3 regions of the Diaphorobacter sp. C33 genome follow, and region 2 is predicted to be linked to each of the others. Evidence: predicted binding sites of a transcription regulator. Region 2 holds the regulator's gene; each other region holds the start of a gene.
The links. Region 2 encodes LexA, which represses DNA repair genes until DNA is damaged. Its sites were predicted from a motif close to ACTGTATNNNNATACAGT; they were not measured.

Region 1: a site for LexA is predicted at 2,509-2,526, ahead of QY917_RS07920 (PA0069 family radical SAM protein). Genes of this name have one in related genera too.
Region 3: a site for LexA is predicted at 2,369-2,386, ahead of QY917_RS01235 (DNA topoisomerase IV subunit B). Genes of this name have one in related genera too.

The regions. Positions count from the first base shown of each region.
Region 1 is NZ_CP129980.1:1,661,192-1,666,820, forward strand. It holds gene fghA (S-formylglutathione hydrolase) at 1-798, shown strand, start outside; gene QY917_RS07915 (putative quinol monooxygenase) at 990-1,289, opposite strand; gene QY917_RS07920 (PA0069 family radical SAM protein) at 1,345-2,502, opposite strand; gene rnk (nucleoside diphosphate kinase regulator) at 2,781-3,188, shown strand; gene QY917_RS07930 (acyltransferase) at 3,244-4,407, opposite strand; gene QY917_RS07935 (nitronate monooxygenase family protein) at 4,594-5,550, opposite strand; gene QY917_RS07940 (acyl-CoA dehydrogenase) at 5,629-5,629, opposite strand, start outside.
Region 2 is NZ_CP129980.1:853,452-859,080, reverse strand. It holds gene QY917_RS04080 (asparaginase) at 1-737, opposite strand, end outside; gene lexA (transcriptional repressor LexA) at 820-1,494, shown strand; gene QY917_RS04070 (hypothetical protein) at 1,656-2,057, shown strand; gene QY917_RS04065 (pyridoxamine 5'-phosphate oxidase family protein) at 2,179-2,679, shown strand; gene hrpA (ATP-dependent RNA helicase HrpA) at 2,912-5,629, opposite strand, start outside.
Region 3 is NZ_CP129980.1:235,276-240,904, reverse strand. It holds gene QY917_RS01240 (lytic transglycosylase domain-containing protein) at 1-292, opposite strand, end outside; gene QY917_RS01235 (DNA topoisomerase IV subunit B) at 370-2,352, opposite strand; gene QY917_RS01230 (MFS transporter) at 2,470-3,687, shown strand; gene QY917_RS01225 (hypothetical protein) at 3,690-3,818, shown strand; gene QY917_RS01220 (bifunctional 2-polyprenyl-6-hydroxyphenol methylase/3-demethylubiquinol 3-O-methyltransferase UbiG) at 3,821-4,405, shown strand; gene dapA (4-hydroxy-tetrahydrodipicolinate synthase) at 4,440-5,336, shown strand; gene bamC (outer membrane protein assembly factor BamC) at 5,420-5,629, shown strand, end outside.

The sequences.
Region 1 (5,629 bases), 810 kb from region 2:
CACGCAGTGGGTCTGCCGATGCGCTTCGCCGTCTACCTGCCGCCCCGTGCGCTGGCAGCCGAGAGTGCGGATAGAAAGGTCCCCGCGCTGCTCTACCTCGCGGGCCTGACCTGCACCGAGGAGACCTTCCCCATCAAGGCCGGCGCCCAGCGCCTGGCGGCAGAGCTGGGCCTGGCCCTCATCACCCCCGACACCAGCCCGCGCGGCGCGGGCGTGGCGGGCGAGGCCGACGCCTGGGACTTCGGCGTGGGCGCGGGCTTCTATTTGGACGCCACGCAAGCCCCCTGGTCCACGCACTGGCGTATGGAAAGCTACCTGCTGGAGGAACTGCTGCCGCTTGTCACCAACGCCCTGCCCATCGACGGTGCCCGGCTGGGCCTGTTTGGCCACAGCATGGGCGGCCATGGCGCGCTGACGCTGGCACTGCGCCACCCGGGCCGGTTCAAGAGCCTGTCGGCCTTCGCGCCCATCTGCGCCCCCACGCGCTGCCCCTGGGGCGAGAAGGCGTTCACCGGCTACCTGGGCCCGGGCCGCACCTCCTGGGGACAGCACGACGCCACCGTGCTCATGGAGAACCAGCCCCTCGCGCCCTACCCCGGCGGCATCCTCATCGACCAGGGGCTGGACGACAAATTCCTGGCCGATCAACTGCACCCGCACCTGTTCGAGGCGGCCTGCAGCGCCATCGGCCAGCCGCTCACGCTGCGCCGCCACGCAGGCTATGACCACGGCTACTACTTCATCCAGAGCTTCATCGACGACCACCTGCGCCACCACGCGCAGCAGTTGGGCGCCTGAGGCAGTGTGAACGAACTGCCCGGCTCGCTCGTTCCGCACAACCTGTCCGCGCGCCGTTGCGGATGCCCGCTACAGCCCGAACGAGGGGAGCGCCTTGCGCCGCGACTGGCCGCGTTTCTGCCGCCCTTTCGCGGTTGCCCGGGCCGCCTGAGGTTCATGCACCGTCTGACACCCGGCGCCCGCCAAACCGCTCACACCGGGCGGGGCGCACCCACCGCATAGGTGCGCAGGTCGCGCCCGCCGATGCCCAGCGCCGGCCACAGAGCGCGCCACTGCGCAATGTGGGCACTGGCGAAGTGCCGGTCCAGGTCGTCCTGGCTGCGCCACAGCTCATGCACGTGGATCAGCCCGGCGTCCAGCACATCCTGCGCATACGCATATTCGATGCAGCCCGGTTCGGCCCGTGAAGCCTGCACCATCGCCCGCATGGCCGGCAGCGCGGCGGCCAGCCCGTCCGCCGGCAGGCGAATGGTTCCTACGATCAACAGCATTCGGCACTCCCTCCCCACAGCAAAGCGCCCATGCTAGCCGCGGCGCGCACCGCGCTCAGAACAGCACCCCCTGCCCGCGCGCCAGCGCCGGGCGGTACTGCGACAGGTCCAGTTCCGTGCGCTGGCGGTTCAGGCCCAGGCGCGCACAGGTCTTCTCGAAGCGCTGGCGCAGCAGGTCGGCCCACAGGCCCGAGCCCTTCATGCGCGTGGCGTGGCTGCTGTCGTAGCTCTTGCCCGCGATACGCGCGGTTGCGTCGATTCCGTGCAGATCCTGAATGCGCGCCAGGACGCGTTCGGCACGCTGCGGGTAGTGCAGTTGCAGCCACTCGCGCATCAGGGCATTGAGTTCCCACGGCAGGCGGATCACCGTGTAGAAGGCCGAGGTGGCGCCCGCATCGCGCGCGGCGGCCAGCACCTGCTCCATGTCCTCCGTAATGAAAGGAATCTGCGGCGCCACGCTCACGCCGACGGGCACGCCGGCTTCGGCCAGCGCGCGGATGGTGCGCAGCCGCCGGTGCGGCGCGGCCGCGCGCGGCTCCAGCACGCGGGCCAGGCGCGCATCCAGCGTGGTGATGGTCACGTAGGCCGCCGCCAGCCGGCTGTGCGCCAGCGGAGCCAGCAGGTCCAGGTCACGTTCCACGCCGCTGCTCTTGGTGATCAGCGAGAACGGGTGTCGCGCATCGCGCATCACCTCGATCAGCGCGCGCGTGAGGCGCAGCTCACGCTCCACCGGCTGGTAGCAGTCGGTGGCGGAGCCGATGTTGACCACCGAAGGCCGATGGCTGGCGCGCGCCAACTCGCCCCGCAGCACCGTGGCGATATTACGCTTGGCGATGATGCGGGTCTCGAAGTCCAGCCCCGGCGACAGGTTGAGGTAGCTGTGCGTGGGCCGTGCGTAGCAGTACACACAGCCATGCTCGCAGCCACGGTAAGGGTTCACCGACTGCTCGAAGAAGATGTCGGGCGAATCATTGCCGCACAGCGCGCTGCGCGCGTCTTCCCAGATCACCTGGGTCAGCGGCGCGGCGGGCGCGGCACTTTCGTCGCCCATCACACCCTCCGCCGGCCCGCCCCAGCCGTCGTCAAACGCCTCGCGCACATCGCGCATGAAACGGTGGGCCATACGCGTGGCTGTACCCCGCCCCTTGAGTGGCTGCACGGGCGCCCATACGACAGGAGCCAGTGAGGGCGGGGGATCGTCTTCGGAATGCATTGAATAACTGTATAAATAAACAGTTATTCTGGCAATATCCAAAGGCCTACGCCATTTGCCGGGGGGCTGCAAGCGCAGCGCAATTCGCACTGCGCGCGTGTGAGATCGCTTGGCAAACGCGGCACCAGGCCGCACAATTCACCACTTCCGCACCCAATTTGGTGCTTTTTTTGAGAACATGCCTTGGCCCGGACAACCCCGTTGCCCGGGCTTTTGTCCGTTTGAGCGCGGCTGCCCGGCAGGCGCGCTTTCACTATCGTTTACAAGGGAATCACACCATGCAGCGCAAGCCCCACATCATCCTGTCGTCCCTGGACCTGGAGCGCATCGAAGCCCTGCTGGAAAAACAAACCGCCCCCTTTCCTGGCCGGGAAGCACTGGAGGCCGAGCTGGACCGCGCCGACGTGTTCGATCCCAAGGACATGCCCCCCAACGTGGTGACCATGAATTCCACCGTGCGCTTCACGCTGCTGGAAACCGGCAAGACGAACACGCTGACGCTGGTCTATCCGAAGGAGATGGACGGCTCGGGCGACAAGGTGTCGGTGTTCGCACCCGTCGGCATCGCACTGCTGGGCCTGGGCGTGGGCGACGAATTCCAGATGCCCAGTCCCACCGGCCAGGTCACCGTGCGCGTGGACGCCATTGATTTCCAACCCGAGAACGCGGGTGAACTGCATCGCTGAGCGCGATCGCACCACCCAAGACCCGAGGCAGCCATGACTGGCTGCCTTTTTTTCGTCAGCGCAGGCCTGCCATGAGCGCGGTGGTCAGCAGGCCGGTTCCCACGAGTCCGGCCTGCCAGCGCAGCGCAGATTGCCATGTGGGAACGTGGCGCTCCACACGCTCGTACAGCAGGTGGCCCGCGGCGATCGACAGCACGAAAGCGATGCCCATGCCCGCCATCGCGGCGGCTACTGACTGCGGCCAGAAGTAGCTTTCCACCGCGTTGACGAGCACGCACACCGCAAAGTGCACGAGGAATACCGAATACGAGATCTGCCCCAGCCGGCTGAGCGGTGCCCAGCCTTGCCAGCGCTGCATGGCCAGGCTGCGCATGGCCACCACCAGCAGCAGCGCAGTCACGCCGGCCAGCGCAATGCGGGGGCGCCACTCCAGTGCCAACGCAGCCACCACCAGCGCCGCGATCAGCAGCGCCCAGCTCCAGGCTCCCAGCGCGCGGGGCGACTGCACGGCCCAGTAGGCCAGCATGCCAAGGCCATAGGCACCGAAGAAATACACCGCCCAGACGTCCCAATCGGCGTCGCGGTTGAAGTACAGCAGCGAGGCGGCGACGCCCGTCGCCACGAGTGCCTGCGCGCCGCTCAGGGCCCAGGGCCAGTAGCGGGACATGCCGCGCGCACGCAGCGCCACCGCCGCGCGTGATACCCCAGTCAGGACCAGCGTGGTGAGGGCGAACAGCTGAAAGTCGATGGCCACGTACCAGACGCCGGCCGACAGCGACTCCTCGTTCAGCACGCTTTGCAGCAGCAGCGCATGCGCGAGCAACTGGCTCAGGTCCGGCACGTCGGATACCGAGGCGTGGTCGAACCACGGTTGCACGGTCGCCTGCACGACGATGGCGATCACCAGCGCCACCGCGTAGGGCACCACCAGGCGCACGAAACGCCGTGCGATGCGCTGGGCAGGGTCGGTAAAGCGCGCCTGCCCCTGCGGCGCCAGACTGGCTGCTGCCAGGAATCCCCCCAGCACCAGGAACACCTGCACCGCCATGCGCGCGTATTCGTAGAGCCAGTCGATCAATCCCGGCACCGCTTGGCGCGCCACGTCGGACATGGGCCCGTAGAACGCCAGGTGGTGCCAGACGATGGCGGCGCAGGCCAGGCCTTTGGTGCAGTCGATCAACGCGCTGCGGGAGGCATGAGACGGGGTGTGCTGGGACATTCAAAACAGGAACCCCGTGCCGGCAGCAGGCCTGCGACGGGGGTTCACGGTAATCGGGCAAGCCCGAGATTTTGCGCCTTTTGCGCTGATGCTGCTGACCGCTACACAGCGGGCGCGCATCAACAAAAACGGTGCCCCTGGGGCGCCGTTGGGCCAACGGGGCTACGTGGCAGCCCCGCGCGGGCATCAGCCCAGGGCCAGGCGCTCGCGCGCTTGCTGGTACTCGCGGCGCAGGCGCGCGACGAGTTCAGCCGTCGAAGTGACCTCGGTGATGCTGCCGATGCCCTGGCCGCAGCCCCAGATGTCCTTCCAAGCCTTCTTGGCGTCGCCACCGAAGTTCATCTTGCTCGGATCGGACTCCGGTAGGTTGTCGGGGTCCAGGCCTGCCGCGCGGATCGACTGCGCCAGGTAGTTGCCGTGCACACCCGTGAACAGATTGCTGTAGACGATGTCGTCGGAGTTGCCCTCGACGATGGCCTGCTTGTACGCATCGATGGCGCGCGCCTCGTGCGTGGCGATGAAGGCCGAGCCGATGTAGGCGAAGTCCGCGCCCATGGCCTGCGCGGCCAGGATGGCGCCGCCCGAGGCGATGGAGCCCGACAGCGCGAGCGGACCGTCAAACCATTGGCGGATTTCCTGGATCAGCGCAAACGGGCTCTTCACCCCTGCGTGGCCCCCCGCGCCCGCCGCCACGGCGATGAGGCCGTCGGCCCCCTTCTCGATGGCCTTGTGCGCGAACTTGTTGTTGATGATGTCGTGCAGCACGATGCCGCCCCAGCTGTGCACGGCCTGGTTCACGTCCTCGCGCGCGCCCAGGCTGGTGATGACGATCGGCACCTTGTACTTGGCGCAGATCTGCATGTCGTGCTCCAGCCGGTCGTTGCTCTTGTGCACGATCTGGTTGATAGCGAACGGAGCGGAGGGCGACTCAGGATGCGCCTTGTCCCACGCCGCCAGCGTTTCGGTGATCTCGGCGAGCCAGTCGTCGAGTTGCTCCGCCGGCCGTGCGTTGAGCGCAGGCATGGAGCCCACGATGCCGGCCTTGCACTGCTCGATCACGAGCTGGGGGTTGCTGATGATGAACAGCGGCGAGCCGATGACGGGCAGCGAGGGTTTCTGCAACGCTGGGGGCAGTTTGGACATTCGGACGGTCTCCATAATAAAAATGGGCTGTAGCGCTTTACCCGCAAGCGCTAACAGCTATCAAAACAGAAGCAATTTT
Region 2 (5,629 bases):
TTCTCCACCAGCCAGTCCACCAACGCGCCATCCGCGCTGGCGTGGCTGAGGACGATTTCCACGCGTGGCCAGGCTGCATCTGGCAGGATCGGCACCAGCGCGCCATGCGCGGGCTGTTCCACCTGCGGCGCAAGGCCGCGGGCCCAGCGCACGCGCCCCGCTTCCATCCATCCCAGAGGCCCAGCATCGCCGGAGTCGAACGCGTCCAGCCGCAGCGGGTGCACCTTGCTCACCTCGCGTGCCCCGTGCACCACGCCAGCGGCCGCCATCAGAACCCCCCGCGCTGAGGGATCGGCCGCCAGCGTGACGGCATCCAGCAGGTTCTGCGGCCCGTCCGGCGCGAGCGCCGTGGCCGGACGCATGGCACAGGTCAGTACCACCGGCTTGGCGGTGGTATCGAGCAGGTTGTGCAGCAGCCAGGCGGTTTCCTCCAGCGTATCCGTGCCGTGGGTGATGACGACGCCGGCCACGGCCGGGTCGGCCAGGTGTGCGGCGCAACGACCGGCCAGGCGCGCCCACACGTCAAAGCCCATGTCCTTGCTGTCCAGTTGCACCACCTGTTCAGCCACCAGCGCGCCGCCCGCGGCCTGCACCAGCCCGGGCACCGCGGCCAGCAATTGCTCCACGCCGATCTGCCCGGCCGTGTAGCCCACGTTCGCACCTTGCACCGCGGAAGAGCCCGCAATCGTGCCGCCGGTGCCCATAACGACGATTTTTCTTGCAGCTGCCACTTGCATCCCTCCAAAAACTGTTCAAAAATACAGATACTGGATTAAAAAACAGTAACCCACTCAACCACCGACCGCATTGGATCGCACCATGCTCGACAGTCCCAAGCTCACCGCCCGCCAGCAGCAGATCCTGGACCTGATCCAGACCGCCATCGCGCGCACCGGCGCCCCGCCCACCCGCGCCGAGATCGCGGCAGAGCTGGGTTTCAAGTCCGCCAACGCGGCCGAGGAGCACCTGCAGGCGCTGGCCCGCAAGGGCGTGATCGAACTGGTCAGCGGCACCTCGCGCGGCATCCGCCTGCGCGGCGAAACCGTGCGCAACATCAATGCGGCGCGCGGCGCCCAGTTCAACCTGCCGATACCCGGCCTGTCGCAGCTCACGCTGCCGCTGGTGGGCCGCGTGGCGGCCGGCTCGCCCATTCTCGCCCAGGAGCATGTGGACCAGACCTATACGGTGGAAGGCAGCCTGTTTGCGCACAAGCCCGACTACCTGCTCAAGGTGCGCGGCATGTCCATGCGCGACGCGGGCATCATGGACGGCGACCTGCTCGCCGTACAGGCAACGCGCGAGGCACGCAACGGGCAAATCATCGTGGCGCGCCTGGGCGATGACGTCACAGTCAAGCGCCTGCGCCGCACAGGCAGCGCCATCGAACTGCTGCCCGAGAACCCCGACTACCCGGTGATCCGCGTCGAGCCGGGCGAACCTTTCGAGATCGAAGGGCTGGCCGTGGGCCTGATACGCAACACCATGCTCATGTAGTCCGTTGAATGCAGCGCCACCGCAGGTGGCGGGCGTCTGGCAGGCGGTAGCCCGGGCATGCCCCGTAGCTGCGGCATGCCAACCCTGCGGATGCGCGCTTGACGTCCTTGGCAATCCTGCCTGTGTTCCACCTTCATGCCCTGGCATGCCGGAGTCTTCACATGGGATTTGCCCTCTTTGCCTTTGCCACCCTTTCCCGCCCCTTGCGCCGCCTGCGCCGATGGGGACTGGCCGCACGCCATATGTCGCGCGGCGCGGCACCCTCTGCCTGCACCACGCACGGACGCACCGATGCACTCCAGGGAGCGACGCCCAACGCCGGCCCTCCCGATAGCCCCGCCGTGGCAGGCATGGCGCAAGAAATTCCGGCCCGCCACCGCGCCTTTGCCATGCCTGCCGCGGATGCGGCCACGCAGCACACAGGTCTGCGGCCTGCGATCTCCACCCGTTCGCTCCCCCTGCGCGTGATCCTGCGCCATGACACCGACGACGCCTGCAAGCTCGTGATTTCCGGCCGCATGGCCGATGTGTGCGCGGAACTGGAGCGCCTGGCCCTGCGCTGACCGCGGGGCACTGCCGCGACCGCTTCTGACACTTTTCGAAGGCGTCGCGGCCACAGCGCGTTCATCGCAGGCCCGTTTCTACAATGCACGGCACTTGCAACTTCCCGCCCCCAAGCACGCCATGACCCACGAGTCCCGCCTGGGCCGCTTGCTGCAGCAACTGCTGTGGGGCCGGCGCACGGCCGCGCTGGCAACGCTGCAAACCCTGCCCGGCGCGGAATCGGTGCCATTCACAACGCCGGCGGTGTCGTTCGTTCCGTATGCCATCGACTCTACGGCCCAGGTGCTGGTATTGCATGTCAGCGCCCTCGCCGCCCATACTCGCAACCTGCGGCAATCGCCCGCGGTTTCTCTCCTGATCACGGCGCCCGAGGACGCGGCCCAGCCCGTGCATGCGCTGGAGCGCGTTGCCATCCAAGGACAAGCCGTACTGCTTGCGCCCGAGGCAGCCGCCAGCGCGCGCGCCGCCTACCTGCGGCGCTTCCCTGAGGCAGCGCCCATGACGGCGCTGGGCGACTTCCAGTTCGTGCAGATCATCCCTTCGGTGGGCCGCCACGTGGCAGGGTTTGGCGCGGCGCGGGATTTATCTGCCGAGGAGCTGAAGGCGCTGCTCACGTCTTGACGCTGGGGCGATCGGCGCCGCCAGCAGTTGGATGGCAAGGGCCGTTCCGCCCGGACGAGCGCTGGCGGCCGCTAGCCCGGTGCCCGGGAAGGCCACACCGGTCGCGGCCAGGGCCGGCTGGGTGACGGGTTGGCGGACGCTCGCCGTGCGCGCCAAAGCATGAACGGCCCCGCCCACGGCAGCCGGTGGCGGCACACCTGTCCTGCAGGCTTGCCCCGCGCGAGAGCCGCTCTCAAGACACCAGTTGCGACCAGACCTTGTCCAGCCGCTTGCCGCTGACCGGATACGGCGTGCGCAACTCCTGCGCGAAGAAGCTCACGCGCAGTTCCTCCAGCATCCAGCGGTACTCCTGCATACGGGCATCCACCTGGCCCTTGCGCTCGGCCACCAGGCGCCAATAGCGCTGCTCCAGCGGCTGCAGTTCCTTGAGCTTGGCGGCATCGCGTGCCGGGTCGGCGCGGTACTTGTCCAGGCGCGTGGCGATGGCCTTGAGGTAGCGCGCGTAGTGCTGCAGCTGCGCCCAGGGCGCGGCGGCGATGAACTGCTTGGGCATCAGGCGCTGCAGCTGCTGTGACGCGTCGGCCGTGGCCTCGGGAGCATTCTTGGTGTCTTTGATCTTGCGCTGCGTGGCGGCGTATTCGATGAGGATGGCCGCCGCCATGCGCGCCACCTCGTTGGCGATCAGCGTGAGGCGCCCGCGCCCATCCTGCACGCGCTGCTTGAACTGAGCCTCGTTGCTGGGCAGCGGCTCTTGCAGGAAGGCGCGGTCGATGGCCACGTCGATGATCTGCGCGCGCAGCTCCTCCTGCGTGCCCAGCGGCATGAAGGCCACGGCCATTTTCTGCAGATCGGGGATGTTCTTTTCCAGGTACTTGAGCGCGTCCTTGATCTGCAGCGCAAACAGCCGTCGCAGGCCCACGCGGTGGCGCGCGGCGGCGACTTCGGGTTCGTCGAACACCTCGATGCCCACCGCATCGCCGTGGTCGATGAGCGCGGGGAAACCGATCAGCGTCTGGCTGCCCTTGGCGATTTCCATCAGCTCGGGCAGTTCGCCAAAGCTCCAATCCTCGTAGCGGGCATCGGCCTTGCGGGCCGCGGGCGCGCCGACGAGTGGTTCTTTTTTGATAGCTGCTGGCGCTCGATTTTCCTTGGCTTCAGATGGTTTTCCACCGGAGTCTGGCTTCTGGTGAGCGCCACCAGCTATCTTTAATGAAGCAAGCGCCTGGAACGCCCCACGTGCCTTGCTCCCCCACTCCGCCTTGAGCGCGCCCAGGTTGCGTCCCTGGCCGAGCTGGCGGCCGTGCTCATCCGTTACGCGGAAGTTCATGAACAGGTGCGGGCTGAGCATGTCCAGCTTGAAGTCCGCGCGCTTCACGTCGAGCGAGGTCTCGTCGCGCACTTGCTTGAGCAGCGTGTCGATCAAGCTGCCCTGGGCCCAACGCTCTTCCTCGGTGAACAGCGACGCCAGCCGCGCAGCACTTTCCGGCAGCGGCACGAAGCGGCTGCGCGGGCGCTGCGGCAGGCTCTTGAGCAGCGCCTGGATCTTGTCCTTGAGCATGCCGGGCACCAGCCATTCCGCACGCTCCTCGCTCACCTGGTTCAGCACGAACAGCGGCACCGTGACGGTGACCCCATCGCGCGCGTCACCGGGGCTGTGCAGGTAGCTGGCCGTGCAGTCCACGCCGCCCAGCTTCACCGTCTTGGGAAAGTTGTCGGTGGTGATGCCCGCGGCCTCATGGCGCATCAGCTCGTCGCGCTTGAGAAGCAGCAGGCCGGCGTTCTCCTTGCCGGCACTGCGGAACCACTTGTCGAACGTGGCGCCGCTGTACACGTCTTTGGGAATCTGCTGGTCGTAGAAGGCGAAGATGAGTTCGTCGTCCACCAGCACGTCCTGGCGGCGGCTCTTGTGCTCCAGCTCCTGCACCTTGCGCACCAGCTTGAGGTTAGCGCCCAAGAACGGCCAATGCGTCTCCCACTCGCCCTCGACCAGCGCCTGGCGAATGAACAGGTTGCGCGCCTCGTACGGATCCACGCGGCCATAGCTCACGCGGCGGCCGTTGTAGACCACCAGGCCGTAAAGCGTGGCGCGCTCGAGCGCGACCACGTCGGCCTGTTTCTTGGACCAATGCGGGTCCAGCAGCTGCTTCTTGAGCAGATGGCCGCCCACCTCTTCCAGCCATTGCGGTTCGATCGCCGCGATACCGCGTCCGTACAGGCGCGAGGTCTCGACCTGCTCGGCTGCGACGATCCAGCGGCCAGGCTTCTTGGACAGGTGCGCGCCCGGGTGCGGGTGGAACTTGATGCCGTGCGCGCCCAGGTAGGCCTCGCTCTCCTCGGCCTTGTAACCAATGTTGCCCAGCAGGCCCGACAGCATGGACAGGTGCACGGCCTCGTAGCCCGCGGGCTCGGTGTTCACCTGCCACTGGTGCTCCCGCACCACGGTGAGCAGCTGCGAATGGATGTCGCGCCACTCGCGCACGCGGCGGATGTTGATGTAGTTCTGGCGCAGCAACTGCTCCCACTGCCGGTTGCTGAGCTTGTGGGTGGCCTCCTCCGCATCGGCGGGGTGGAACTGTGCGAGGCGCTCCTCGCCTGCGGCCTCCGCTTGCGCGCCGCTGCTGCGCTGTGCGACGGGCAGGAAGGCCGTGTTGCGCGCTTGGGCCGCGGGGGCGGTCTGGGCCGCCATCTCCTTGCGCGTCTTGGCGACGATCTTGCCGCCGCGCGCATCCTGCAGCCACTTCCACAGGCGCAGGTAGCCGGTGAACTCGCTTTTCTCGTCATCGAACTTGGCATGCTGCTGGTCGGCCTGCTGCTGCGCCTCCAGCGGCCGGTCGCGCACGTCCTGCACGCTGAGGGCCGAGGCAATGACCAGCACCTCGGCCACGGCGCCGCGGGTGCGGGCCTCCAGGATCATGCGGCCCACGCGCGGGTCCAAGGGCAGGCGCGACAG
Region 3 (5,629 bases), 620 kb from region 2:
GCGCCGACGCCGAGCGCAGGTGCTGGCGCACGAGCTTGTAGTCGTGCGACACCTCGAAGAAGGCCAGCAGCCGCGCCCCCGAGGGACTGGCCGGCCCGGTGGAGACATCGGCCGCACCCTGACGTCCGGTGTTGGAGCCGTCGCGCTCGGAGTCGAAGTCGTTGCCGCGAAAGAACAGCGCGTAACGCTCGTCCAGCTGCTGCGCGGCGAAATGCGTCACGCCGCGCTCGTCCACGAAGGCCCACAGGTCCGCATGCGCGGTTTGCTGCAAAAACAGGAGCGCGCAGCACATGCCAGCCGTGCGCAAAAGCCCCAAAAGGCTGTTACGCATACGGTATCCCAGGCGCGCAGTCATGGCGAGTGCCTTCGTCAGATGTCCACATCCACCAGGTCGCCGTGCAGCTCCATGAGCTCGCGGCGCGCGGCGGCCTCGCCCTTGCCCATGAGCTTGGTGATCAGGCCCTCGGTGGCGGAGAAGTCGAATGTGCCCAACTGCACCGGCAGCAGGCGACGCGTGTCGGGGTTGAGCGTGGTCTCCCACAGCTGCTCGGCGTTCATTTCGCCCAGGCCCTTGAAGCGGCTGATCTGGCATTTCTCGCGCGGCACGCCGTCCTTGGCGCACTTGTCGAGGATGCTTTCCAACTCGGATTCGTCCAGCGCATACACCTTGGCCGCTGGCTTCTTGCCGCGCGCCGGCACGTCCACGCGGAACAGCGGTGGCCGGGCGACAAAGATATGGCCGGCCTCGATGAGCTTGGGGAAGTGGCGGAAGAACAGCGTGAGCAGCAGCACCTGGATGTGCGAGCCGTCCACGTCCGCGTCGGAGAGGATGCAGATCTTGCCGTAGCGCAGGCCGGACAGGTCGGGGGTGTCGCTCGGGCCGTGCGGGTCCACGCCGATGGCTACCGAGATGTCATGCACCTCGGTGTTGGCAAACAGGCGGTCGCGGTCGACCTCCCAGGTGTTGAGCACCTTGCCGCGCAGCGGCAGGATGGCCTGGCTTTCCTTGTCGCGGCCCATCTTGGCGCTGCCGCCGGCCGAGTCGCCCTCGACCAGGAAGACCTCGTTGTAGGCCAGGTCACGGCTTTCGCAGTCGGTGAGCTTGCCGGGCAGCACGGCCACGCCCGAGCCCTTGCGCTTTTCGACCTTCTGGCCGGCCTTTTGCCGTGTCTGCGCGGCCTTGATGGCCAGCTCTGCCAGCTTCTTGCCGTATTCCACGTGCTGGTTCAGCCACAGCTCCAGCGCCGGGCGCACGAAGCTGGACACCAGCCGCACGGCGTCGCGCGAGTTCAGCCGCTCCTTGATCTGCCCCTGGAACTGCGGGTCCAGCACCTTGGCCGCCAGCACATAGCTGGCGCGCGCAAACACGTCCTCGGGCAGTAGCTTCACGCCCTTGGGCAGGAGCGAGTGCAGCTCGATGAAACTCTTGACCGCGTTGAACAGGCCGTCGCGCAGGCCGCTTTCATGGGTGCCGCCGGCGCTGGTGGGGATCAGGTTCACGTAGCTCTCGCGCACCGGCTGGCCTTCCTCTGTGAAGGCCACACACCATGCGGCGCCCTCGCCCTCGGCAAAGCTCTCGTTGTGGCGGTCGGCGAAGCCCTCGCCCTCGAACAGCGGGATCACCGGATCAGCGCTCAGCGTCTGTGCCAGGTAGTCGCGCAGGCCGCCCTTGTACTGCCAGGTCTGGGTGTCGCGCGTCTTTTCATTGACCAGCTGCACCGTGACGCCGGGCATGAGCACCGCCTTGCTGCGCAGCAAGTGCGTCAGCTCGCCCATCGGAAGGTTGCTGGACTCAAAGTACTTGGCGTCGGGCCAGACGCGCACGGTGGTGCCCTGCTTGCGCTCGCCCGCCTGCAGCGGGCGCGCCGCCAGCGGCTCGGTCACATCGCCGCCCGCAAACACCAGGCGCGCCACCTGGCCCTCGCGGTGGGTGGCCACCTCCAGCCGGGTGGCCAGGGCGTTGGTGACGCTTACGCCCACACCATGCAGGCCGCCCGAGAAGCTGTAGGCCCCGCCCTTGCCCTTGTCGAACTTGCCGCCCGCGTGCAAGCGGGTGAACACCAGTTCCACCACCGGTGCGTTCTCCTCGGGATGCAGGCCGAACGGAATGCCCCGGCCGTCGTCCTCCACGCTCACCGAGCCGTCGGTGTGCAAGGTCACCTTGATCTTCTTGCCAAAGCCCGCCAGCGCCTCGTCGGCCGCGTTGTCCAGCACCTCCTGGATGATGTGCAGGGGGTTGTCGGTGCGGGTGTACATGCCCGGCCGCTGCTTGACGGGCTCCAGTCCCTTGAGGACGCGGATCGAGCCTTCGGAGTAGTCGCTGGCGGAGGTGGATGCGGGTTTGACTGCCATGGCGGCGGATTGTAGTGCTGGATATAAAACCAGGATGGTGACGCTTTCTTGCCCCGCCAGCGTGCTGCACAGGGGGGGCGCCAAGCAGGCGACACGGGTTTTCGCTACATTCGCCGGATGCACGACGCAACCCGAAAACTGTCCATGGCCCAGGTGCTGATCTGCGGCGCCGCCATCGTCACTCTGTCCATGGGCATCCGGCACGGCTTCGGCCTGTGGCTGCAGCCCATCACCCAGGACATGGGCTGGACACGCCAGACCTTTGCCCTGGCCATGGCCATTCAGAACCTGTCCTGGGGTCTGTTCGGCATCTTTGGCGGCATGCTGGCCGACCGCCTGGGCGCCTTCCGCGTGCTGATCGGCGGCGCAGCGCTCTACGCCATGGGCCTGGCCGGCATGGCGCTGTCTCCCACGCCGCTGCTGTTTTCGCTGACCACGGGCGTGCTGATCGGCGCTGCGCAGGCGGGCACCACCTACGCCATCATCTACGGGGTACTGGGCCGGCAGATCCCGGCCGACAAGCGCTCCTGGGCCATGGGCGTGGCCGCTGCGGCGGGCTCGTTCGGCCAGTTCCTCATGGTGCCGCTGGAGGGGCAACTGATCCTGCGCCTGGGCTGGCAAGAGGCCCTGCTGGTGCTCTCGGCGATGGTGATCCTGATCGTTCCGCTGGCCTTTGGCCTGCGCGAGCCGGGCTTTCATGGCAGCGCCCCCATCAAACGTACCCAGTCCGTGGGCGAGGCCTTTGCCGAGGCGCTGCGCTACCGCAGCTTCCTGCTGCTCACCGCCGGCTACTTCGTGTGCGGCTTCCAGGTGGTGTTCATCGGTGTGCACATGCCCAGCTATCTGCGCGACCAGGGCCTCACGCCCCAGGTGGCCAGCTATGCGCTGGCGCTGATCGGGCTGTTCAACGTGTTCGGCACCTATATCGCGGGCTCGCTGGGCCAACGGATCCCGAAGCGCCACATCCTGGCGTTCATCTATTTCGCCCGTGCCGTGGCCATCACCATCTTCCTGCTGGTGCCGCTGTCGCCGCTGTCGGTTTACGTGTTCTCGGCCGTGATCGGCGCACTGTGGCTGTCCACGGTGCCCCCCACCAATGCCACCGTTGCGCAGATCTTCGGGGTGCAGCACCTGTCCATGCTCAGCGGCTTCGTGTTCTTCAGCCACCAGATCGGCAGCTTCCTGGGCGTGTGGCTGGGCGGCTATCTGTATGACCGCACGGGCAGCTACGACATCGTGTGGTACCTGGCGATTGTGTTGGGCATCCTCGCCGGCTTGGTGAACCTGCCCGTACGCGAGGGTGCCATCGTGCGCGCCACCCCTCAGGCGGCCTGACCATGCGCACCCTGTACAAGCGGTCGATCGTCGCAGCTGCGCTGCTCGCGGTGCTGCTGGGGGTGTTCGCGCTGTACCTGCAGCCCGACTTCATGCTGACGCTGGCGGACCAGATCTGGGCCTGCTTCTGACGATGGCCCCGCACGGCACCGCCCATGCGCCGCTGCCCGCGGCCTCGGAATGGATACAGCGCTGGTCCCACCTGGTGCCTGCGGGCGGCAGTGTGCTGGACGTGGCTTGCGGTCACGGCCGTCACATGCGCTGGTTCTATGAAAGAAAACACCCGGTAACGGGCATAGAAAAAGCGCCAGAAGCTATCGAAAGCATAGCACCATGGGGCGCAACGATCGTTGCGGATATCGAGGCTGGCCCCTGGCCCCTGCCCGGGCAGCGCTTTGCCGGCGTGGTGGTCACCAATTACCTGTGGCGTCCTTTGCTGCCCACCATCGTGGACAGCGTGGCGCCCGGTGGCGTGCTGCTCTATGAGACCTTCGCCCTGGGCAACGAAACTGTCGGCCGGCCCGCGCGGGCCGAATTCCTGCTGAGGCCGGGCGAACTGCTGCAGGCCTGCCGGGACCTGCGCATCGTGGCTTATGAGGAAGGCTTCCTCGACGCGCCCGCGCGCTTCATGCAGCGCATCGCCGCCGTGCGGCCTGCGCCGTCCATGGACGGGCCTCTGCGCGCGCCGCTGCGCGCGCCGCTGCAGGGCCCCGTCTAGTTAGAATGTCTTTTTACCGTTTTTGAACGCGGACATGACTTCTCCCAGCGCCCCCCTGACCGGCAGCATCGTCGCCCTCGTCACGCCCATGCATGACGACGGCAGTGTGGACTACCCCGCGCTGCGCAAACTCATCGACTGGCACATCGCAGAAGGCACCGACTGCATCGGCGTGGTGGGCACGACCGGCGAATCGCCCACGGTGAATGTGGAGGAGCACTGCGAAATCATTCGCGTGTCCGTGGAACAAGCCGCCAAGCGCGTGCCCATCATGGCGGGCTGCGGCGCCAATTCCACGGCCGAGGCCATCGAGCTGGCCAGGTTCGCCAAGAAGGTTGGCGCCGACAGCCAGTTGCAGGTCGTGCCCTATTACAACAAGCCCACGCAGGAAGGCCAGTACCGCCACTTCAAGGCGATCGCCGAGGCCGTGGGCGACCTGCCGATGGTGCTGTACAACGTGCCCGGCCGGTCGGTGGCGGACATGCAGCACGAAACCGTGTTGCGCCTCACGCAGGTGCCCGGCATCGTGGGCATCAAGGAAGCCACAGGCAACATCGAACGCGCGCAATGGCTCATCCGCGACGTGCCCAAGGGCTTCGCCGTTTATTCCGGCGATGACCCCACGGCCGTGGCGCTCATGCTGTGCGGCGGCCAGGGGAACATCAGCGTGACGGCCAACGTGGCGCCCCGCCTGATGCACGAGCTGTGCGTAGCCGCGCTCGCCGGCGACACCCGCCGCGCCATGGAGATCCAGTTCCGCCTGATGCCCGTGCACAAGCAACTGTTCGTCGAGGCCAACCCCATCCCCGTGAAGTGGGCTGTGCAACGCATGGGCCTGTGCGGCGGCGCTATGCGCCTGCCCATGACGCCCCTGAGCCAGGGCAACGAAGCCGTGGTCGAGGCCGCCCTGCGCGCCGCGGGGCTGCTCTAAGCTCTAATTTCACCCAGCCTGTTGCCAGCTTGCAGCGTATTTGGAACGCTCCCGGCCGAATCTGGATCAATGAGGATTTTCGCGTGAACGCTACCACCCGTTTGGGCCTGCTGGGCCTTGCCGTGACCCTGTCCGCCTGCTCCGTGCTGGAGAACGACAAGATCGATTACAAAAGCGCCACCAAGGGGGCAACGCTGGAGGTGCCTCCGGACCTGACGCAGCTCTCGCGCGACACACGCTACACGGTGCCTGGCGGCGTCGTGTCTGCTGCCGCTTTCGAAGCGGGCCAGGCG